DNA from 4 places in the Rhizobium sp. AN6A genome. Region 2 is predicted to be linked to each of the others. Evidence: riboswitches for the same ligand, from Rfam matches in the RefSeq annotation. Region 2 holds a riboswitch; each other region holds the start of a gene.

Region 1 (5,977 bases), 810 kb from region 2:
GCATCCTTGATCTTCTGGATGTACACCCTTCGGTCGTCGCATGGTTCAGCGGCCATAATCATGAGGGCAATTACGGGGTGCAGGGCAACACTCACTTCGTAAACTTCAAGGGCATGGTGGATACGCCCGACCAGAACACCTTCGCCATTGCCGATGTGTTTGCCGACCGAATCGTCATCCGCGGTTTCGGGCGCGAGGACGATAGGGTGCTGGAGCATTTGCGGCATAACGCTGCCGTGCTTTGAAGCGAGCACAACCCTCTCAACCGTCATTCCTGTCTCTGTCACAGGAATGACGGTTGAAAGAGGGTCGCCGACACAGAACGAAGGTTGAAAGACGCGCTAAATCAGTTGCTTTTACGCGCCGGCTTGATTCGTCGTTCGTTCCGAAGTCCCCAGCTGATTGCTCTGCCAGCCGCTCATCCACAATTGCCGCAACCTTTCGCCTTCCATCTTGAAAAAGCTGCCGGTTGTCTTGCAGGTCAGAACGCGGTCGGAGCGGAAATTGCGGATCGCTTGCCTGAGCTCGCACCATGCGACGATATTGGTCGTCTCCGAATAATAGATCATGGCGATGGGCCGGATCTGTCGCCGGGTCTCCGCGCCGGTTTCATCGCCATAGGTTATGTCCAACCGCTCCTCGTCGCGCACCGCCCGCCTGACCATGGCAAGATCGACGCCGGCGGGTGAGGGCGCGATGCTGCCCCAGGCGTGCAGGGCATTGGCCGACAGGGTTTTCGACAGGGGTTCGGGCAGGGATGCGGCAATCTTGTCGCTGACCTTTTTGGCCGCCTGCCGCAATTCGGTATCGCCAGTGCGCGCGACCATGGCGAGTGCAAGCACGATCGCCTCCGTCTCCTCGATGGAAAACATCAGCGGCGGCAGGTTGAAGCCGGGACGCAGGATGTAACCGACGCCGCGTTCGCCTTCGATCGGCACGCGCATGGTCTGAAGGGCCGAAATATCGCGATAGACCGAGCGCACCGTGACCTCCAGTGCCTCGGCAATGGTCTGCGCGGTGATCGGCCTGCGCGCCACCCGCAGGATCTGGATGATCTCGAACAGTCTCGATGCCTTGCGCATTGCCGTTTTTCCCGGTGGTTTCCCAACGCAACTGACACAACGCTGTCAGTTGGCTTTTCCTATAAGCAGCAAAACACATTGAGAAACATGAGTTTTCCCGAATGTGTCGCAAACTGTCTTGGGAGATACTGACATGAGTTACGCCGAAAATCTCTGGCTTTTCTTTCTGGTCCTGTTCGGCATCATCATCCTGCCGGGCATGGATATGCTGTTCGTGCTGGCAAGTGCGCTGACGGGTGGAAAAAGAACCGGGCTTTCCGCCGCAAGCGGCATGAGCGCCGGCGGCATGGTGCATTCGCTTTACGGTGCGTTGGGCGTCGGCATGCTTGCCGCCTGGATGCCGTCGCTGTTCCTGCCGCTGCTGGTCGCCGGCGCCGCTTACATGGTCTGGATCGGCGTCGGCCTGATGCGCAGCGCTATCACCGTCAATGGCGATGAGGCGCAGGCGAGCGCCTCTGTCAGAAAGGCGTTCTGGCGGGCCGTGCTCACCTGCCTTTCCAATCCGAAAGCCTATCTCTTCATGATGGCGATCTATCCGCAATTCCTCAAACCGGACTATGGTCCAATCTGGATGCAGGGGCTGGTAATGGGCGCGATGGTGGCCATCACGCAGTTCACGGTCTATGGCGCTCTGGCGCTGACGGCGGATAAAAGCCGGGCATGGCTCGTTTCCTCGCCTGCCGCGACGATTTTCATCGGCCGCGCCGCCGGTTTCATGCTGATTGCCGCAGCCCTGGTTACGCTTTGGGAAGCACTCTCCTAGACTTCTGTTTTCTTGGGGAAATTCACTGCAATGTGACTTCTTTTCGCCATGCGGAAAGGGCATCCTCGCGCCGTTATCGCGCGTTCGGCATCTGCCGGAATCAAGGAGAGAGTGTATGAAACTGAAAACCATCGCGGCGGCCATGCTTTTCGGCTGTCTTTGCGCCGGAGCGGTCTACGCTGCCGGCGAAGTCGAAAAACGTGAAGGCATGATGAAGCAGATCGGCGGCTCCATGGGTGCGCTTGCTGCCATCTCCAAGGGCCAGAAGCCTTATGACGCCGAAGTCGTAAAGGCTGCCGTGACGACCATCAGCACCAACGCCAAGGCTTTCCCCGACCAGTTTCCCCCAGGCAGCGAGACCGGCAGTGCTGCGGCACCCGCGATCTGGGAAAATTTCGATGACTTCAAGTCCAAGGCCGCCAAGCTCGGTGCCGATGCGGACAAGGTTCTTGCCAGCCTTCCGGCCGATCAGGCAGGTGTGACCACCGCCATGCAGACCCTCGGTGCCGATTGTGGTGCCTGCCACCAGACCTACCGTCTTAAGAAATAATCCTATTAAGAACGCCGCTTCCCGGCGGCGTTTTTTCAGCGGGAATGACGCCTGATCTCATCAGGTGATAATGGGGAGAGGGGTCATGGCCTCCATTTGGACGAAGCTCGCGGGCGGGATCGCGGTGGCGGCCATTGCCGGTTTCGGCATTTTCGCCTGGGTCACTGCGCCTTTGCGTCAGGCACCCAGCCACTGGGTGAGCCTTGGCGAGCCGGACCTTGCCAATGGCGAAACGCTGTTCTGGGCGGGCGGCTGCGCAAGTTGCCATGCGGCACCAGATGCCAAGGGCGATGCGCTTTTGACGCTCTCGGGCGGGCAGGCGCTGAAAAGCCCCTTCGGTACCTTTCATGTGCCCAATATTTCCTCCGATCCTCAGCATGGCATTGGCGGCTGGACGCTTTCGGAATTCGGCGATGCGATGACGCGCGGCGTCGGCAAGAACGGCGAACATCTCTACCCGTCCTTCCCTTACGCCTCCTATGCCCGCATGACGCAGAAGGACATCAACGACCTCTTCGGTTATTTGCGGGTTCTGCCCGCCAGCCAGAATGATGCGCCGGATCACGAACTGCCGTTCCCCCTCAACATGCGCATGGCATTGGGCGGCTGGAAATTCCTCTATTTCGATACATCCGCGCCACCCCGCGTCGAGCTTGCCGATGCCAATGCCGAATTGCTGCGCGGCCAATATCTGGTGGAAGGCCCGGGCCATTGCGGCGAATGCCACACGCCGCGCAATGCGCTTGGCGGTTTTCTGGATGGCAAATGGCTGGCCGGTGGTCCCAATCCCGAAGGCGAGGGCCGCATTCCCGATATCACCCCCGGCTCGCAGAGCGTAGGAAGCTGGGAGGCGGCCGATATTGCCAACTATCTGGAAACCGGCTTCACCCCGGAATTCGACAGCGTCGGCGGCTCCATGGTCAAGGTCCAGCAGAATATGGCGCATCTGACCGCCGATGACCGCAATGCGATCGCCGCCTATCTGAAGGCCATCCCGGCGCGGTAGCCCTTTGCCGTCATGCCTGACTTGATCCGGCATCCAGCAACAGTGCGCAATTCTCACGCCGGCCTGCCATTGACTCCCACCCGCACCCATCGGATAACGATCCTGTGATGGTTCCTTCCGGGCGTTCCGGAAGGTGAAAAGGGAACACGATAGGGAGACATCCTCATTCGTGGCTGCCCCCGCAACTGTGAGCGGAGAGCCTGAAACGAAATGCCACTGGTAAGCATCTCGCCGGATATGGGCGAGGGCAATGCCGGGAAGGTGTTTCAGGTTTTGACCCGTAAGCCAGGAGACCTGCCATCACAGAAATGTCCATGCCGGCGGGGTGTCCGGAAGAGCGGAATTTCAGGGTGGTGGCGCTTGAACGTGCCGCCCTGTGTCAGTCTCGTATCCCCGTGGTGAAGTGTATCGCATGCGGCTGCACGGCGTTTTGCCGTTCCGCCGCGTCTAAAGGCGCGGGGTCGCGCCGTAAGAGGGGTCACCATGTCCATCAACCAGAATACGGCAAATGCCGCCGTTTCAGCAAAAACGGGCAGCTTCGCGCAATCGCTGACGGCGATCGTGCTTGGCCTGTTCGTCGTCGGTTTTGTCGGCTTTTCGCATGTGGAAGCCGTTCACAACGCCGCGCATGACACACGTCATGCCAATGCTTTCCCTTGCCATTGAGGGGGAAAGCATGTCGTTCTTTCGCAATATCGTTTTTACCGCCGTCCTCGTCGGCATCGTTGGCGGCTTCGCCGTTTCGGCCATGCAGGCTTTCGGCACCACGCCGCTGATCCTGAAGGCGGAAACCTATGAAAATGCCGGTGGCGAAGCGCCCCACAGCCATGATGCTCCGGCCACGACCGGCGCTGCCATTCCCGCGCACGAACATAATGAGGAAGCCTGGTCTCCGGCCGACGGCTTCGAGCGCACCGCCTATACGGTCGCCGCCAACGTGCTGACCGCCATCGGTTATGCGCTGGTGCTGACCGGCCTCATCTCGCTGCGCGGCACCAATGCCGGCTGGCGCGAAGGCCTTTTGTGGGGTGTGGCCGGTTTTGCCGCCGTCATGCTTGCGCCGATGATCGGCCTGCCGCCGGAACTGCCGGGCAGCCCGGCCGCCGCGCTTGAGGCGCGGCAGATCTGGTGGCTTTCGACGGTTGCGGCAACCGCAGGCGGCATTGCGCTGATCGCGTTCCGGCGCGAACCCTGGACAATCGTGCTCGCACTGGTGTTGATCGTTGCACCCCATGTGGTGGGCGCGCCCCTGCCGCCGGAAGGTGAACATGCGCTGGCACCGCTGCCGCTGGAACGCCAGTTCATCGTTGCCGCCACCGTGACCAGCTTTGTCTTCTGGGCCCTGCTCGGAACATTGAGCGCGTTCTTCCTGAAACGCTTCCAGTCGGCTTGAAACCATGCAGGACGCAGCCGAATGGAGTGACGAACTCGATGCGCTGCGTTTTGCCGTTCCCGGTCACGGCGCTTCCTGCGCCGTGCATCGCCTTGCTTTCAAGGCAGTCCTCGGCGTCAGCCCGGAACGGGAAGCGGCGCTCGCCTATTTTCATGAGAATGAGGCTGCCTTTACGGCCGCAGCCCTTGCCAAGATAAAACGCTCGGCTTTGCCGGCCGGTCGCAGTCTGCATCTCAACAGCCGCGATATCCGCCGTGCGATTGCGGGGGAGGGAGCGGAGCCTGCGCCCCGCGCGTGCAGGGTGCTTGATCGCGGGTAATGCGCGATATTGTCTGGACGCTCATGCTTTGCGCGCCGTCATTCCTGTGACAGGCACAGGAATGACGATGAGAGGATCTGCAAAACTCTCGACACCAAGGTGAGCTTCACCGGTGTTCCGCCGTAAAAACCTGAAGTTCCGCCTCGGCTTCCGGACCAAAGAGGCCGAGGTGTTTCAGAATTTCCACTGCGAAACTGACCGGTGCACTGCCGGCTGCGGTTACGATGCCGCCATCGCTGACCGCCTTCGGCTGGTCGCGATAGAGCGCTTCGCCGCGATAGGACGGATAGGCCTTGTGAGAGGCGAGCGAATTGCCGGTATGGGCGACGTCATCAAGGGCGCCCGTGCCTGCAAGCGCGCTGGCAGCCGCGCAGATGCCGGCAACCAGTCGGCCCTTCTCGCGAAACCGCTGTACCAGCCCGCCAAGATCGGCAGCCGTTCCCTTTTCCCAGCTGAGGCCGCCGGGAATGACGAGCGCATCGATGTTAGCAGGATCAAGCGCGTCATAGGATGTGTCGGGCGTAACGCTGAGCCCGCCCATTGAAACCACGGGCTGGCCGTCCGGGGTTGCGTAAACGATCTCGACGCCGAGATAGCCGCGCGCGGCGGCAGCAAGCAGCGCCGGTTCCCAGTCCGCAAAATCCTGCGCAAGCGCAATGGCAATCCGTGTCATGGCCGTCTCCGAAGGTTGCAATCAGGCGATAGACTGCATGTAGCGCATGCCGGTGACCGGGCGCGGCGCGAAATCCATGCTTTCGTAGAAACGATGCGCGGCGACATTGCCGGTCGTGGCGCTGACGGAAAGATAGTCGCAACCGAGGCGCTTGGCGATATCGCGGGCGCGGGAAACCAGGTGCTGGCCGG
Region 2 (5,977 bases):
GACGGAAATCTCGGTAAACGGCACGCCATAGACCCGCTCAACATCATAGGGCGAGAACAGGTACATATCCTCGTTGTTTCTCGCGAGTTCGAAGGTGATATCAGGGATCACCACGCCGAGCGAAAGGGTCTTGATGCGGATTTTTTCGTCGGCGTTTTCACGTTTCGTATCGAGGAAACGCATGATGTCCGGGTGGTGGGCATGCAGATAGACCGCGCCAGCGCCCTGGCGCGCGCCAAGCTGATTGGCGTAGGAGAACGAATCTTCCAGCAGTTTCATGACAGGAATGACGCCGGAGGACTGGTTTTCGATCTGTTTGATCGGCGCGCCGGCTTCGCGAATATTGGTCAAGGACAGTGCTACGCCACCGCCACGCTTGGAAAGCTGCAATGCTGAATTGATGGACCGGCCGATGCTTTCCATATTGTCTTCCACACGCAGCAGAAAACACGAAACCAGTTCACCACGGCTTTTCTTGCCGGCGTTGAGAAAGGTCGGGGTTGCTGGCTGGAAGCGGCCGGAAATGATTTCATCCATCAGATCGCGGGCAAGCTGCTCGTCGCCACGCGCCAGAGCCAGCGCCACCATGCAGACGCGGTCCTCATAACGCTCCAGGTAACGCTTTCCGTCGAATGTCTTCAGCGTATAGGACGTATAATATTTGAAGGCGCCGAGGAATGTCGGAAAACGGAACTTTCTGGCATAGGCCTCGTCGTAGAGGTCACGGACGAAATTGAAGGAATACTGGTCCAGCACCTCCTGTTCGTAATATCCCTCGGTCACGAGATAATCGAGCTTTTCCCTGAGATTATGGAAAAACACCGTGTTCTGGTTGACGTGCTGGAGGAAATATTGCCGTGCCGCAAGGCGGTCCTTGTCGAGCTGGATCTTCCCGTTTTCATCGTAAAGGTTCAGCATCGCGTTCAGCGCGTGATAGTCCAGTCCCGCGTCCAGGTGTTTCTGCGCGGCGGTTACTTGTTGTTTGGCATCCGTGTTGCGCACCGCGCTCGAGGTCAGCGTGTCCAAAATCGTTCCAATCCATGATTGACGTTGGCGACATCTTCCTCCGTGCCGAGAAGCTCGAAGCGGTAGAGAAACGGCACCGCGCATTTACGCGACACGATATCTCCGGCGGATGCGAAAGCTGCGCCAAAATTCGTATTTCCCGCCGCGATGACGCCGCGAATGAGATTTCGGTTTGAGGGCTCGTTCAAAAACCGGATAACCGGTTTCGGTACCGCTCCTTTCATGCCGCCGCCCCCATAGGTGGGGGTGACGAGAACATAGGGCTCCGACACGTGAGGAACGTCTTCCTCGGCGCCGAGCGGCAGGCGAAGCAATCGTCGCCCCAGTTTCTGAAGGAAGCGATGAGTGTTCTCAGACCGGCTGGAATAATAGACGATCAGCCCCATCGCACCGCCTCCTCAGCTGATCGAGCCAATCATGTCCGGACGGAAACCCGCCCAATGGCGTTCGCCGGCAACGACCACGGGAACCTGCATGTAACCAAGGCCGCGAACGCGATCGAGGGCATCCGCATCTTCGGAGATATCGACGATCTCATAGCTGACGCCGATGCGGTCAAGCGCACGATAGGTGGCAGTGCACTGGACGCAGGCGGGTTTGCTGTAAACGGTGACGGTCATTGTTTCCTCTTTCGAAGCCGCCTTTACGCACGGCTCAACATTGCCCGCCTGCAATCGCAAGCGGGTGGCGACGGTTCTCTCATTCTGGCGAGGCGCGCGGCTTAGGCCGCGTAAGATCGCTGTCTACGCCGACGAGCGTAGAAACTCATAAAAATGCACTGGCATGACTTCACCCCGAAGCTTGTTCTGGAGGGGGCAGAAAAGGGCGCACGCAATTCATTTGCGTCATACACCTTCCTTCCGGACACCCCGCCCGTGGACGTTTTCGCTCAAGGCAGGTCTCCTGACTTGCGGGTCAAAACATCCATTCCCACCTTCCCGGAGCTTTTAGCTCCAGTGGCTCAAATCGGAACGATGCTCACCGCTTACAGTTGCGGGGGCAGTTTCGGCATTGCTTCACCATAATGGTGTTGCGCACCGAATTCCCGTCTTAGCTCCCGACGCTTGCGAATCGAAAGAACCTTGAACACCACATATAGTATATGAGGAATTTTTTTCGTCAATAATTAGACATGCCAAAGCCCCACCCTGTGGATCAAAAAGATTCAACACATGGTCAACAAAGGCTTAACGGGAAATGCTCGATGCCGCCTACGGACGGAAGCGGCGGGTTTATTCCCAGATATCGATGCGAATATCGGCGGGGCGGGAGTTCTCGATCACCCGCTTTCCGTTGGGAAGATCGTTTTCGAAAAGTTTGGCGTGAATCTCGGTCGCATCGAGACCATAGCCCTGCCATCTATCCCTCAGGCGTTCCTCGAGCACCGCAACGGATGGGCCTACGAAGACGGTAAGATCGAAGCTGCCGGAAAGCTTCGTCCACGGCGCCTCGTTCAACAGCAGATAGTTGCCTTCGGCAAGGATGAAGCGTGTCTCGGGCGCGATGGCGCGAGCGGAGGCAATGGCTATTTCGCGGGAGCGGTCAAAAACCGGGACAAGAACTTCCTGCCCGCCCTGACGAACTGCGGAGACGATATCAAGAAAGCCGCGCACGTCGAAGGTTTCCGGTGCGCCTTTTCGCGGCAAGAGCCCCCGTTCTTCGAGAATACCGTTATCCATATGGAAGCCGTCCATGGGCAGGACAGCCGCAGCCTCGCCGCCCGCCACGAGGGCACCGCACAGGGCATCCGCCAGCGTAGATTTGCCGGCCCCAGGGGGACCGGCAATGGCAATGATAAAACGAGATTTATCCTCTGCCCGCCGAAGAACGTCTTCGACGATCGTTTCAAGCTTCAGCGTCATGCGGCCAGCGTTTCCTTTGGCGCTTCCTTGGCGCCCGTCATGAAGGCGACAGCGTCGGACATGGTATAGTCCTTCGGATTGATGACGCACAAACGCTTGCCCAGCCGATGAATATGAATCCGGTCAGCAACCTCGAAAACATGCGGCATGTTGTGCGAGATGAGAACGATCGGTAGCCCTCGCGAGCGCACATCCAGAATGAGCTCGAGAACGCGGCGGCTTTCCTTGACGCCGAGCGCCGCCGTCGGTTCGTCAAGGATGACAACCTTGGAGCCGAAGGCGGCTGCACGCGCCACCGCAACACCCTGGCGCTGGCCACCGGAGAGGGTTTCCACCGCCTGATTGATGTTCTGGATCGTCATCAGGCCGAGTTCAGAGAGTTTCTCACGGGCAAACTTTTCCATCGCCGGACGGTCCAGTGCCCTGAACAGGCTTCCCTGAATGCCGGGTTTGCGGATTTCACGGCCGAGAAACATATTGTCGGCTATGGACAATGCGGGAGACAGCGCAAGGTTCTGATAAACGGTTTCGATACCAGCCTTGCGCGCCTCGATCGGCGAGCGGAACTGTACCGGCTTGCCTTCCAGCCTGATCTCCCCTTCGTCGGGTGTTACCGCACCGGAAATCGCCTTGATGAGAGAGGATTTTCCAGCGCCGTTATCACCGATGACGGCGAGGATTTCGCCCGGATAAAGGTCAAAATCGGCATTGTCGAGCGCAGTCACACGACCGTAGCGTTTAACGAGATTGCGTGCTGTGAGGATAGGTTCTTTTGCCATCAGCCTGCTACCTTTCTGATCCACTGGTCGATTGCGACAGCCAAGATGATAAGGACGCCAATCAACAGATAGGTCCATTGTGGGTCTGTTCCGATAAGTCGCAAGCCGAGAGAGAAGACACCGACGATCAGCGCGCCGAAGATCATGCCCATGATCGAGCCGCGTCCGCCAAACAGCGATATGCCGCCGATGACCACTGCGGTGATGGATTCGATGTTGGCGAACTGACCAGCGGTCGGCGATACCGAGCCGATGCGGCCGATGAGAGCCCAGCCCGCGAAGGCGCAGATAAGCCCGGAAAGTGTGTAGACGGTCGTCAGCATGCGCTTGACGTTAACGCCGGCAAGTTCGGCTGCGTCAGGATCATCACCAACTGCATAGAGATGTCGACCCCAGGCGGTGCGATTCAGCACATACCAGAGCAGGGCAACGAGCAGAACCATGGCAATGACGCCATAGGTGAAGACGGCGCTGCCGATGCGGATATTGTTGCCAAAGAACTGGAGAATGGGCGCTTGTTGGACGATATCCTGTGAGCGGATCGTTTCGTTGGCCGAATAGAGGAAATTGGTGGCCAATACGATCTGCCACATGCCGAGTGTGACGATGAAGGGCGGCAGCCGCATGCGCGAAACCAGCACGCCATTGATAAAGCCACAAAATGCGCCGACTGCGAGACCGCAGATAATCGAGAGTTCGGCAGGCAAACCATAGCGGAACGTAAACTGTCCCATGACGACGGAGGACAGAACCATGATCGCACCGACCGAAAGATCGATACCTGCTGTCAGAATGACTAGCGACTGTGCCGCGCCGACGATGCCGACGATTGCCACCTGCTGAAGGATAAGGGTCAGCGAAAAGGCCGAGAAAAACTTGCCGCCCAGGGTCATGCCGAAGACAGCCAGCGACAACACCAGAACGATCAGCGGTACGGCTGCCGGGCTGGAATGCAGAAAGTGCTGGAATTTTTCAAGCAAACTCTTGTTGTGCGTATCGAAAGCAGCGACCTGGGTCGAACTTCCCGACAGCACTTTTTCAAATTCATTATGCGGTTGAGCCCGCACTGGCTGATCGCTCATGGATTTTCCTCCCGATCGCTCCATCACATCAGCCCCGAACCCGGGATTATTCTCCAGAGGGGACAATGCGTAGATTCAAACTGTTGAGAAGCGTGCCTCAGTTACGTCCACGGACGCCGGGCGCGCTCGTTTGTTCCTGTCCGATCACCCAGATCGTTCTTTTTAACCATTCCGGTTCAAGGGCGGGGGCAAATTGCCCCAGCCGATTTCAACGGTGAAGTATCAGCCCCAGCACTTCTTCAGGCCTTCCTTGGTGTCGATCGAATCGAGACCCTTGACCGGCTTGTCGGTTACCAGCGTTACGCCGGTGTCGAAGAAGTTCTTGCCTGCCGTTGGCTTCGGCTTTTCACCGGTATCGGCAAACTTCTTGACCGCTTCCACGCCGAGTGCCGCCATCAGCAGCGGGTATTGCTGAGACGTTGCGCCGATCACGCCTTCCGCAACGTTCTTGACACCAGGGCAACCGCCATCGACGGAAACGATCAGAACATCCTTTTCGCGGCCGACGGCTTTCAGCGCTTCGTAAGCACCGGCAGCTGCAGGTTCATTGATGGTGTGAACGACGTTGATGGTCGGATCCTTCTGCAGCAGATTTTCCATCGCAGAGCGGCCGCCTTCTTCGTTACCGTTGGTAACATCATGACCAACGATACGCTTGTCGTCTTCATCACCAATCTTGTTGATGTCCTTCACGTCGATGCCGAAGCCCTTCATGAAGCCCTGGTTGCGCAAAACGTCAACGGTTGGCTGGGAAGGCGTGAGGTTGAGGAAGGCAATTTTCGCATCCTTGGCCTTGTCGCCGAGGGTGCCAGCAGCCCATTTGCCGATCAGCTCGCCGGCCAGAAGATTGTCGGTAGCGAAAGTGGAGTCAGCGGCATCAACGGGTTCGAGAGGTGTATCGAGGGCGATGACCAGAAGACCGGCATCGCGCGCCTTCTGCACGGCCGGAACGATGCCCTTGGTGTCCGATGCGGTAATCAGGATACCCTTGGAGCCATCGGCAATGCATGTCTCGATCGCGGCAACCTGGCTTTCCGAATCGCCATCGATCTTGCCGGCATAGGACTTCAGCGTCACGCCAAGTTCTTTAGCCTTTGCGGTGGCGCCTTCCTTCATCTTGACGAAAAAGGGATTGGTGTCGGTTTTGGTAATCAGGCAAACCGAAGTATCGGCGGCGGACGCGACGGACGCGAAAGAAACGCCGAGCGCAAGCGCGCCCAGAAGAGCG
Region 3 (5,977 bases), 1.5 Mb from region 2:
GTTGCAGCAACATGACAATGGCCGGTTTTTATATGGAATATGACTGATGGCATCACGAAAACGCGAATAAGCCATGCCCGCATTTGCATGAGGGGGCGGCAAATAACGGCTGTACCATGGGAAAGTTTGTTGTATTCAGAGGGCCGGAATTGAACCAGACATGACGGTGGAAGACATGACCTCTCACGATAAGAACAACACGCCCGCCAACACGGCAAAGGCCGACATCGAGGAACAGGCGCTCTTTTTCCACCGCTACCCGCGCCCCGGCAAGCTGGAAATCCAGGCTACCAAGCCCCTTGGCAACCAGCGCGATCTGGCGCTTGCCTACTCGCCGGGTGTCGCCGCCCCCTGCCTCGCCATCCATGAAAATCCGGAAATGGCAGCGGAATATACCGCCCGCGCCAATCTCGTTGCAGTGATTTCCAACGGTACGGCAGTGCTTGGCCTTGGCAATATCGGCCCGCTTGCGTCCAAGCCTGTTATGGAGGGCAAGGCCGTCCTCTTCAAGAAATTCGCCGGCATCGACGTTTTCGATATCGAGATCGATGCGCCCGGCATAAACGACATGGTCTCCACCATCGCAGCGCTGGAACCCACCTTCGGCGGCATCAACCTTGAAGACATCAAGGCGCCCGAATGTTTCGAGGTGGAGCGCCAGCTGCGCGAGAAGATGAACATACCCGTCTTCCACGACGATCAGCACGGCACGGCGATCATCGTCGCCGCCGCCGTCACCAACGCGCTGGAACTGGCCGGAAAATCGCTTTCGAGCGTCAAGATCGTTGCGTCAGGCGCCGGTGCGGCAGCCCTTGCCTGCCTCAACCTGCTTGTCGCCATGGGCGCAAAGAAAGAAAACATCTGGGTCCACGATATCGAGGGCTTGGTTTATGACGGCCGCAACTCGCTGATGGACGAGTGGAAGGAAGTCTACGCGCAGAAGACCGACAAGCGGGTTCTGGCCGACTCGATCGACGGCGCGGATGTCTTCCTCGGTCTTTCGGCGGCAGGCGTGCTGAAGCCGGAACTTCTGGAGCGCATGGCGGAAAATCCGCTGATCCTGGCGCTTGCCAACCCCAATCCGGAAATCATGCCGGAGGTGGCCCGTGCTGCCCGCCCGGATGCGATGATCTGCACCGGCCGTTCGGACTTCCCGAACCAGGTCAACAACGTGCTGTGCTTCCCCTATATCTTCCGCGGCGCGCTGGATTGCGGCGCAACCACGATCAACGAGGAAATGAAGATGGCCGCTGTGCAGGCCATTGCCGAGCTTGCCCGCGAGGAAGTCTCGGAAGTCGCCGCCAAGGCCTATAGCGGCGAAACGCCGATCTTCGGCCCGAACTACCTCATTCCCTCGCCTTTCGATCCGCGTCTCATCCTGCGCATCGCGCCGGCCGTTGCCCGTGCTGCCGCCGCAAGCGGTGTCGCCGCCCGCCCGATCAGCGATTTCGAAGCCTATCTCGACCAGCTGAACCGCTTCGTCTGGCGTTCCGGCTTCATCATGAAACCGGTCTTCAACGCCGCCAAGGTTGCCGAAAAGAAGCGCATCATCTTTGCTGAAGGCGAAGACGAACGCGTGCTGCGCGCCGCACAGGTGCTTCTGGAAGAAGGCACCGGCATCCCGATCCTCATCGGTCGCCCGCAGATCATCGAAACGCGCCTGAAGCGCTTCGGCCTGCGCATCCGTCCGAATACCGATTTTGCGGTGGTCAATCCCGAAGACGATCCGCGTTACCGCGACTACGTCGATGATTATTTCGCCCTCGTCGGCCGCGCCGGCATCAACCCGGAGGCGGCCCGCACCATCGTGCGCACCAACTCCACGGTCATCGGCGCGCTGTCGGTGAAGCGTGGTGAGGCGGATGCGCTGATCTGCGGTCTGGAAGGCCGTTACGACCGGCACCTGCGCGACGTGAACCAAATCATCGGCAAGCAGGAAAGCGTTCGCTCTTTCGCAGGCCTCAGCCTGCTCATCACCCAGCAGGGCGCGCTGTTCCTCACCGACACCTTCGTCAACAACGATCCGACCTCCGAAGAAGTGGCTGAAATGGCCATTCTCGCGGCAAAGGAAATCCGCCGCTTCGGCATCACGCCGAAGATCGCGCTCGCCAGCCACTCCAATTTCGGGTCGCGCGATTCGGAAAGCGCCCGCAAGATGCGCCGCGCCCTGAAGATCGTGCAGGCAGCGGCACCCGAATTGGAAGTGGACGGCGAAATGCAGGGCGGCTCGGCACTTTCGGAAGCGCTGCGCAAGCGCGCGATGCCCAACAGCGTGCTGACCGGCGAAGCGAACCTGCTGGTCTTCCCGAACCTCGATGCCGCAAACATCACGCTCGGCGTCACCCGCACGCTGACGGAGGGCCTGCATGTCGGCCCCATCCTGCTTGGCACGGCACTTCCCGCCCACATCCTGTCGCCCAGCGTCACCTCGCGCGGCGTTGTCAACATGGCGGCCTTTGCCGTCGTGCAGGCATCGCACCCTTCGGTGTGATGTTGTGGGGGTGTGATGTTGCGGGCGCATTAACGCAATTTTGAACATGCTGTTGCCGCATTGCGGCAACAGCTTATGTTATCTTCCTGAAACACGGATTTCGTGAAGTATAACGCCCTCTCCTCCCGCGCTGAGGGAGACATCGAACGGACGGACAATTGACCCGGCACCACCGCCGCATCATCGGCCTCCTGCTTCCCCTTCTTTTCACAGCCCCGGTCGCCTCTTTCGCGGATGAGGTCTGCGATACGCTCCATGCGCAACTGCGCGAGCCTCCACGCGTCATCGGCAATACGGCCGAGGTACGGCGTTACGCCAATGCGCTCACCCGCCAGAACATCGAGATTCGCAGGATCAGGAACGATCTGCGCCGTTACGGCTGTTCATCCGCAAGCGTCACCGTTTATGGCAGCCCGAATGCCGACCTCTGCGCAGAGATCAGCGACGCGATGGCGGATGCGCAGAGCGAACGCGATGCCATCATCCGTGACCGCGACGATGCCATGGCGGCCCAGGGCAGCGATGATGGCGACATCAGACGCCAGCGCATTCTCGCCGCCCTTGACGCCAATGGCTGCAGCGCCATTCCGGAAACGGAAGCGCGCCAGCCGACGGCCCCCGATGTGACACGTTACCCCGACGCCTTCGGCCAACAGGGCAATCCGCCGGGACAGGCAGGGCTTTCGCCCTACCCCAATGCCGCTGCGGAAGGCGGGCTCCGGACGCTGTGCGTGCGCACCTGCGACGGCTCGTTTTTCCCCATCGCTTCCAATGCCTCGCCGCTCGATTTCCGTGCGCAGGCCGAACAATGCCAGAAAATGTGTCCGGGTACGCAGACGGAGCTTTATTTCCACTCCATGACGGAGCAGGAAACGGCTGACATGGTCTCGGCTGAAACGGGAAAGCCCTACAAGGACCTGCCGACCGCCTTTGCCTATCGAAATGCCTCAACCAAAGCCCCAGGCTGCGCCTGCAACATGGCCGCCTATCACGAGGAGATGAAGCAGCAGGAGGCTGCGCGGCCGGAAGCTGAGAAACCCTATTCCAGCATCACGACCATTCCATCACCGCAAGGTGACACCCCTCAGAAACCCACCGAACTGCAGCAGGCCGCAAAACCGCCGGAACAACCGGTTCCGGAACGCGACTATGACCCGAACAACAGCAAGGTCCGCGTCATCGGCCCTAAATTCCTGCCCGACCAGACAGGCCGGATCGACCTGAAAAACCCGGCGCTGAAGGGCATTCAGCCGCAGCAATAGCTCCTATCAAGCACCCGGTATGGAGTTGGCAACGCTCTGTCTCACTCACAAGACGGTCGCGTCTTCTCTTTACCGCCCACCCCAGCGATTGCGAAACACCAGTTCCTCCAGCGGCACGCGCTGGCGCCAACCCTTCACCGCCAGTTCCGGCTCGGTATAAAGTGTATCGACGCGGCCGAGGCATAGCCAGGCGACGATCTCGATGTGGTCGGGGATTTCCAGAATGGTGCGAATGTCGCTATCGTGGAAAATGCTGACCCAGCCGACGCCGATGCCTTCGGCGCGCGCTGCAAGCCACAGGTTCTGGATGGCGCAGACGGTGGAATAGACATCCGTGCGCGGATTGTGGGTGCGGCCCAGCACCATCTTGCCGCCACGTGTCGGATCGCAGGTGACGCAGATGCTGAGCGGCGCCTTGCGGATGCCCTCAAGCTTGAGGCTGCGGTAAAGCGCCTGCTGCTCCCCCTCGAACATCGCCGCCGCCTCGCCATTGGCGCGGCTGAAGGCAACCCAGGCTGCCTGCCTGACCGCACCGTCAGTGACGAGCGTGAAATTCCACGGCTGCATGAAACCGACGGAGGGCGCGGAATGCGCCGCCTTCAGCAAGCGCTCGACCACATCTTCCGGCAATGGATCCGGAAGGAACTGATCGCGCACATCACGGCGGGTTTCGATGGCACGGTAGATCGCCTCTCGCTCCCCCTCGGAAAACGGGTAGGCGGGCGAAAGCGCGTGATCGAATGCATTGCCGTCGAGCGAACTGGTCGCGAGTGGATCGGTCGGCATCGTCTATCCCCAACAATGCTGGCGCGCTGCCACGAAAACCGGCTCCGGTTTTCGCCTGCACAACGCGCTGCTGCAACAACCTGCCGCCGTCCACGCGGTCTGGTCTATCCTGTCAGGCCGGTCTTCTGACTCGGCTTCATCCGCCCGCTTTCGCCTTCCCGAATGGATTCAGTGGCATCAAGAAAAAGGGCATCCGCCTCACAGCGCTGGGCACGTTCCGGTCTTGCACCGGATTCCCGATTCTCCCGCCGTAAAGGGCGGGCACCTGACGAAGAAGCTTATGAGCAACAAAGATTGCAAATACAAGTATCTTGCGCAGCGATGCGGCAATGTGACCGTGGCCTCACCTGCGTCATCGCGGCCTTGAGCCGGAATTCCAACCAGCTCAGCTCTTTCGGCTGAAAAGCGGCCTTTCGCCGCGCAGACGCGCGCCGGCTGAAGCACCCCTACCGCATCACCCAACGGGAAAATACCGCACATAAGCGAACTCATCCCCGTCAGGTGACCAGTTGGGCGAATTCATCGTTCCCTGCCCGCCGAAAAGGTCAAACAGCGTCTCGACATTGCCGCCATCCATATCCATCAGCCGCACGCGCACATCGAGGTCGCGCGGATGGTCGAAGACATCGGCGTCGTAGGAGACGAAGACGACCTTGTCACCGCTGGGGGACGGATGCGGGAACCAGTCGCCATAGGCGCTGTCAGTGATACGCTCGACGGCCGAGCCATCCACCCGCACCCGCCAGATCTGCATCTGGCCGGTGCGGCTGGAGTTGAAATAGATCCATTCTCCATCCGACGAATAATCCGGCCCGTCATTACGGCCTTCACCATGGGTAAGGCGTGTCTCAACGCCGCTGTCTATGTCCATGGAATAAATATCGAAAACCTGATCGCGAATGCCGCAATAGGCGAAACCTTTCCCGTCCGGCGACCAGCCGTGCCAGTAGGAGGGAAGGTTCCTCGTCATCAGCCGCGGCGTTCCGCCCGTCGATGGCAAAAGGTAGATGGCACTCTTGCCGAACTCCACCTTGTCGGAAATGGCATAAAGCGAACCGTCAGGCGAAATGCCGTGGTCATTGTTGCAGATTGTCGCAAAGCCGGTATCGACCGTTTCCGGCGAAGGGTCGCCGGCAAGTGACAGGCGGTAAAGCAGGCCATCGCAGTTCAGAAGCAGATATTTCCCGTCCGGCGACCAGTTCGGCGCCTCAAACAGCTCCGGCGTCTGCCAGACCACCCGCATCTGCCGGGTGCGGATGTTGAAGATTTCGATGGAACTGCGCATGCTGCCTCCCGGGCCTGTCGATCGTCTGACGTGGAGCGTTGAATGGCACAAACATTCCGTTTGCATCCACCACCGCCGTGACTATGATCCTATTGCCGCAGGCACCGCCCTGCAAATTCAAATAGGAAAAAACAGCAGCGTTCCGGCACCGCC
Region 4 (5,977 bases), on a different contig from region 2:
CCGAACGACTGGCCGACCCCGTCGCCGAACGGCTCGACTTGGTGGTCAGGATGGGGGATCTGGCGGACAGCTCCTTGATCGCCACGAAGCTCGCCCCGCTTGACCGTATTCTTGTGGCGAGCCGTAAATATGTAGAGCAGTGCGGAGAGCCGAAAGACGAAGGGGCTCTCCGTCATTGTCGTCTCCTCGACAAGCTTCATGGCAATGATCTACTCGGCTGGTTCGACATTCTCGGATGCCCGGCCGGTGAGGCATGCAGCCAGGTCTCTTTCCGCTCCGATGATTTTGAAGCGTTGAACAGCGCTGCGATCGCAGGGATGGGTGTGGCGCTCCTACCAAGCTGGGTCTCTGGTCCTTCCGTAAAAGCCGGTGATCTTGTCCGCCTTTCGCTGGCGGGGGAAAGGTGGAATGAAAGGCCTTCCGGTATCTACCTCCTCCGTTCGCTGCAGGTGCCGTCTGCAAAAGTCAGGGCGTTTACGGAGGCGCTCAACGACCACATCGGGACGCCGCCGCGGTGGAGCTGCAATCCCTGTTGACCGAAAACTCATCACAGCAACAGGCTAAACGCAGCGGCGGCTATTGGCGGGGCACGGGTTCGGGATCTTTCAAGAGGTTAATTGGACGCATTGATTGCGGCTCGCAAGGTATCGTTGATGCGCTCTTGCCAGCCCGGACCGTCGGCCTGAAAATGTGCGAGCACATCGCTGTCGATCTTCAATGATACAAGCTCCTTGGTGTTGGGAATTGCAGGCCGTTCAACGGCCGGCGCTGCGACCTTCTTTGCCGCTTTGAATAGCGCCTCGGCTGCGTCTTTGGGATTGGACGGTCGTCGGGATGTTGCCATGGTGTTGTATCCTCTTGTGTCGTGCGCTCGAACAGCGCAGCCTGTCAGTTTCTGTTTGCAGGCTGTATGTCAAACACAGCGGTGGTCGCAACCCACGTGTAGTGGTTAGCCGGAAGAACGTAATTGCTGCCGATAAACCGGTCAGCCTCCCCGCGCAATCTGGAAGAGATCGTGCACCCTCATCCACAATTGCGTCAGGAGGCCGCAGGTTCTTGTCAAGGTGTTGGCGCCCCTTGGCGAAACACACACCCTTTGTGTTGACCTACTCTCATGCCCTTTCCGCAGGCGGGGCGTTTCATTCCCCTGCCGCCACTCCCTCGCGTCGTGGATCCGCGCTGCCGATCAAACCTTCGGCGGTTATCTCGATGGCATGCAAACCGGAATTCATCTCGCCCGGTTTCACCTCGTAACCCAGCGCCTTCAGTGGCCTTGCCAGACCTTCCGCGCTTGTACCGGCCTCGATGTCGTAGGTGCCGAAGCGGTTGATGAGATGCGGCTGGGAGACGATCGCCTCTACAGGCATGCCCCAGTCGATATAGGCGATCAGCGCCTGCGCTACATAGCCGATGATCTGGCTGCCGCCCGGCGAACCGATGGCGAGCAGCGGCTTGCCATCCTTCATCACGATCGTCGGGGCCATGGAGGAGCGCGGTCGTTTGCCTGGCTCAACGCGGTTGGCGATCGGCAGACCGCCTTCATGGGTCTTGAAGGAAAAGTCCGTCAACTCATTATTGAGCAGGAAGCCGTTCGTCATCAGACGCGAGCCGAAGCCGCTTTCGATCGTTGTCGTCATCGAGACCACGTTTCCGTCCTTGTCGACGATGACAAAATGGCTTGTGGAGGGCAACTCGATCGCCGCATCCCGGCCGAAAAGCAGCGCGTGGTTCCATTCCGGCTCGCCGGCCTTGACGGCATCGTTGGTCAACGCCTTATCGCCGTCGAGCAGCTTTGCCCTCTCGCCCAAATAGGTCTTGTCCAACAGGCCCTTGATCGGCAGCGGCACGAAATCGGTATCAGCGACGTAACGCTCGCGGTCGGCGAAGGCGAGACGCTGGGCGTCGCCGATAATGCGCCAACTGTCGACATTTTTTGGCCCAAGCGTCTTGAGATCAAAATTCTCCACTAGGCCGAGCATCTGGCCGATCGCGATTCCGCCCGACGACGGCGGGCCCATGCCGCAAACGTCAAGAGCACGATAGACAAAGCAGACCGGCTCGCGCTCGACGACCCGATAGTTGGAAAGATCGGCCAGCGACAGCACGCCGGGATTGTCGGCCGCCTCGCGCACCGTCTTGACGATCGCCTCGGCAATTCGCCCCTTGTAAAAGGCATCGGCGCCGCCTTTGGCGAGCGCCGCAAGCGTCTCGGCATAGGCCGGGTTCTTCAAAGGAGCACCGGCCTGCAGGGCGGCCCCGGAGGTGTCAAAGAAATAGGACCGGGGTTCTGTATATTTCTTCAACCGGTCCCCCTCGGACGCGATCAGGGAGGCAAGACGCGGCGACACCTTAAAGCCCTCGGTAGCCAGCGTTTCGGCCGGCTTCAGGAGGCTTGCCCATTCCGCCTTTCCATAGCGTTTATGGGCTTCCTCCAGAAGTCGCACCGTTCCCGGCGTGCCAACAGAGCGGCCGCCGACCACTGCGTTCATGAATTTTAACGGTTGACCTTTGTCATCCAGGAAGAGCTTTGGCGTGGCTTCCATCGGCGCGGTCTCGCGGCCGTCAAATGTCGTCAGCTTGCTGCTTTTTGCGTCGTAATAGACCAGGAAGGCACCCCCACCGAGTCCGGAACTCTGCGGTTCAACGAGGCCGAGCATGGCCTGCACCGCCACCATTGCATCGATGGCGTTGCCGCCCCTGGCGATCACATCACGCCCTGCCTCAGTCGCCAGCGGATTGGCCGCCGCTACCATGAAGCTCTTTGACTCGATGCGTTTGGCAGTCGCAATATCGGTCGCTTTTTCGGGCGCCACCGTGTCGGACGCCTGCTGCGCGGAGGCGACCGCGGTGGAAAGCATCAGGGCGAAAAATCCCTCACTGAGAAATCTCATTTTCATCAGCCAAATCCTCCAGCGACGTACAACTCGTTAATGTAGTAGGGCATTCAACTGAGCCAGCAGGTAGGCCGAACCTTTATCGACCACGGCACGGCCACTTTTAGAACTCTTCCTTCACTGCTGCAAAGCTTCGGCCTTCACCGGTATTTCAGCCCCGTCCGTTGGCTCGCCCCGCTATTGAGCGTCTGTCTGGCGCGCCGCTCTTTTTCGGCACTATGGTGGCTGTTTCGCCGCATGTCCATCATGTCGAAGGGTCGACCTATCGTTGGAAAACGGAAATCTGCTCATTCCCATCCGACAAGCCTGTCGAGTTGGTATATGGCGGCGGACTTCTCTGCCTTCTTCAGGAAACCGGAAGGAGCTAAAGCCTACTGACATCGAATGGAGCGAAAGGGCAATAAATGCAGGCGCTGTTGTCTCCACGCATCTGCTTTAATAACGGCGTCGCCGGTTCTGATCCTTTCAACTGCGTGGCGTGAGACGTCTACTATTGCCCGGAAGCTGTCATCACGCACGCTTACCTGCGCTTGTCGGAATCGAACCGACAGTCGACGATTCATCTTTAGTTTGCCACGGCCAGGTCCGCGTATGTGAGAATCGTCTGATACCGCCGAATGCAATCTATTCGGTCAGAACCTACGATGCAGCGCAGACTTAAGGACATAAAGATATCGTTATATGATGTTGACCGATGACGTGGCTTACAATATGGTCATCACGCCTAAGGTTCCCCAGTCGTTGCACGCAACGTGCCGGGGCTAAGAGGGAAGTCGGTGCTCCGTGTTATGCGGAAAAGCCGACGCTGCCCCCGCAACTGTAAGCGGCGAGCTGAAGTCCAATATGTCACTGGTTTACCCCGGGAAGACGGACGGAAGTGATGATCCGTGAGCCAGGAGACCTGCCTTTGGTGAAATAACGTCCACGGGCGGGGTGTCCCAGTGTGCCGTAGCAAAGGCTGCATTGTTGCGGCCTGTCTTGCTATGCGTCCGCAGACCCATGCCCCCAACTTTATAGGGGCACAACATGTCTCAGACCTGCATTTTTACGATCACGAGCGTACCCTTCGATGAGGACTATCGTCCTTCAGAACATACGCGCATCACCACCAATTTCGCCAATCTGGCCAGGGGCGAAAAGCGGCAGGAGAACCTGCGCAATGTCCTGCGCATGATCGATAGCCGCTTCAACGCCCTCGCGCACTGGGATAATCCCAAATCGGACCGATACTCGGTAGCGTTGGAGATCATTTCGGTCGACATGAGCTTCGATGTTGCAGGTGAAAAATTTCCCCTCATCGAGATACTGAAGACGACGATCATCGATCACAAAACCAGTGAACGTATCGACGGCATTGTGGGGAATAACTTCTCCTCCTATGTGCGGGACTACGACTTCAGCATTGTGCTGCCGGAGCATAACAAGGGCGTTCCTGCCTTCAGCATTCCGGCCGACTTCGGCGACCTGCATGGAAACCTGTTCAAGTCTTTTCTGCGGTCGGATGCCTACCGTTCGCACTTTCGCAAGCCGCCGGTCATTTGCATCAGCGCCTCGACCAGCAAGACCTATTACCGGACCGAAAATCATCACCCCGTGATGGGCGTCGAATACCGGCAGAATGGGTTCTCGTCCACCGACCAGTATTTCGGGAAAATGGGATTGCAGGTTCGCTACTTTATGCCTGCGGGCAGCGTTGCGCCGCTGGCGTTCTATTTTGTTGGGGACTTGCTGGGCGACTACTCCAATATTGAGCTAATCGGCGTCATCAGCACGATGGAAACGTTTCAGAGAATTTATCGCCCCGAAATCTACAATGCGAACGCAGCAGCCGGGACATTTTACCAGCCCAACCTAAAGCACCAGGACTATTCGCTGACCCGGATCATCTACGACCGCGACGAACGAAATCGCTTGGCGGTGGATCAGGGCAAGTTCACCGAAAAACACTTCATCAACCCATACCGCGCCGTCCTTGAGCAATTGTTTGCTCACTGCCCCGCCTGATCATCACTTAGAAGAGGTCCCCATCGTGAAGAAACTTCTCCCCACATCGACCGCCGGCAGCCTGCCGAAACCCTCCTGGCTTGCGCAGCCCGAAAAACTGTGGTCGCCCTGGAAACTGGAGGGCGAGGAATTGCTGGAAGGTAAAAGAGACGCCCTGCGCCTTTCACTGGACGATCAGCAACAGGCCGGCATCGACATCGTCAGTGATGGCGAGCAAACACGCCAACATTTCGTCACGACTTTCATCGAGCACCTCGACGGGGTCGATTTTGCAAAACGCGAAACCGTCAGAATTCGCGATCGCTACGATGCGAGTGTCCCGACAGTCGTCGGCGCCGTGTCTCGCCAGAAGTCCGTGTTCGTCGAAGACGCCAAGTTTTTGCGTCAACAGACCAAACAACCCATCAAATGGGCTTTGCCGGGTCCGATGACGATGATCGATACTCTCTTTGACGGCCATTATAAGAGCCGTGAAAAGCTTGCCTGGGAATTTGCCGGGATACTTAACGAGGAAGCAAAGGAATTGGAGGCTGCCGGCGTCGATATTATCCAGTTCGACGAACCTGCCTTCAACGTTTTCTTTGACGATGTGAATGACTGGGGTGTCGCCACTTTGGACAGGGCAATTGAAGGGCTGAAGTGCGAGACCGCCGTCCATATCTGCTACGGTTACGGCATAAAGGCCAATACGGATTGGAAAAAGACACTCGGGTCAGAATGGCGGCAGTATGAGGAAACTCTCCCCAAGCTGCAGAAATCCGGCATCGGTATGATCTCACTCGAATGCCACAATTCTCATGTTCCAATGGATCTTCTGGAACTTGTTCGAGGTAAGAAAGTGATGGTCGGGGCCATCGATGTGGCAAGCGATACCATCGAAACCCCGGAGGAAGTCGCTGCAACGCTGCGCAAGGCGCTTAAGTTTGTCGACGCAGATAAACTTTGCCCCTGCACCAATTGCGGCATGGCCCCCCTGTCTCGTCGTGTGGCAAGAGGCAAGCTGAATTCCTTGAGCGCAGGAGCTGAGATCGTCCGGAGAGAGCTCACTGTTTAATTTTTTGATAGTCTGAACCTGCGGA

The links. A riboswitch is a leader RNA that binds a small molecule or an ion and turns the genes downstream of it on or off. The one in region 2 is predicted to bind cobalamin.
Positions count from the first base shown of each region.
Region 1: another riboswitch for cobalamin. It lies ahead of CRO62_RS22015 (CbtB domain-containing protein); the one in region 2 lies ahead of nrdH (glutaredoxin-like protein NrdH).
Region 3: another riboswitch for cobalamin. It lies ahead of bluB (5,6-dimethylbenzimidazole synthase); the one in region 2 lies ahead of nrdH (glutaredoxin-like protein NrdH).
Region 4: another riboswitch for cobalamin. It lies ahead of CRO62_RS03685 (DUF1852 domain-containing protein); the one in region 2 lies ahead of nrdH (glutaredoxin-like protein NrdH).

Region 1 covers NZ_OCNC01000004.1:1,929,820-1,935,796, forward strand. The annotation lists gene CRO62_RS21990 (metallophosphoesterase) at 1-245, shown strand, start outside; gene CRO62_RS21995 (helix-turn-helix transcriptional regulator) at 357-1,082, opposite strand; gene CRO62_RS22000 (LysE family translocator) at 1,216-1,845, shown strand; gene CRO62_RS22005 (c-type cytochrome) at 1,961-2,395, shown strand; gene CRO62_RS22010 (c-type cytochrome) at 2,481-3,401, shown strand; cobalamin riboswitch at 3,493-3,718, shown strand; gene CRO62_RS22015 (CbtB domain-containing protein) at 3,885-4,067, shown strand; gene CRO62_RS22020 (CbtA family protein) at 4,078-4,794, shown strand; gene CRO62_RS22025 (hypothetical protein) at 4,799-5,113, shown strand; gene CRO62_RS22030 (type 1 glutamine amidotransferase family protein) at 5,220-5,786, opposite strand; gene CRO62_RS22035 (GNAT family N-acetyltransferase) at 5,808-5,977, opposite strand, start outside.
Region 2 covers NZ_OCNC01000004.1:1,123,327-1,129,303, reverse strand. The annotation lists gene nrdE (class 1b ribonucleoside-diphosphate reductase subunit alpha) at 1-1,026, opposite strand, end outside; gene nrdI (class Ib ribonucleoside-diphosphate reductase assembly flavoprotein NrdI) at 1,014-1,412, opposite strand; gene nrdH (glutaredoxin-like protein NrdH) at 1,425-1,646, opposite strand; cobalamin riboswitch at 1,902-2,126, opposite strand; gene CRO62_RS17980 (nucleoside triphosphate hydrolase) at 2,259-2,888, opposite strand; gene CRO62_RS17975 (ATP-binding cassette domain-containing protein) at 2,885-3,667, opposite strand; gene CRO62_RS17970 (ABC transporter permease) at 3,667-4,749, opposite strand; gene CRO62_RS17965 (sugar ABC transporter substrate-binding protein) at 4,972-5,977, opposite strand, start outside.
Region 3 covers NZ_OCNC01000004.1:2,655,165-2,661,141, forward strand. The annotation lists gene CRO62_RS25685 (NADP-dependent malic enzyme) at 176-2,491, shown strand; gene CRO62_RS25690 (DUF2865 domain-containing protein) at 2,650-3,753, shown strand; gene bluB (5,6-dimethylbenzimidazole synthase) at 3,823-4,539, opposite strand; cobalamin riboswitch at 4,637-4,823, opposite strand; gene CRO62_RS25700 (TolB family protein) at 4,994-5,824, opposite strand.
Region 4 covers NZ_OCNC01000002.1:501,521-507,497, reverse strand. The annotation lists gene CRO62_RS03700 (LysR family transcriptional regulator) at 1-536, shown strand, start outside; gene CRO62_RS03695 (BrnA antitoxin family protein) at 614-844, opposite strand; gene ggt (gamma-glutamyltransferase) at 1,140-2,897, opposite strand; cobalamin riboswitch at 3,605-3,818, shown strand; gene CRO62_RS03685 (DUF1852 domain-containing protein) at 3,921-4,898, shown strand; gene CRO62_RS03680 (methionine synthase) at 4,924-5,952, shown strand.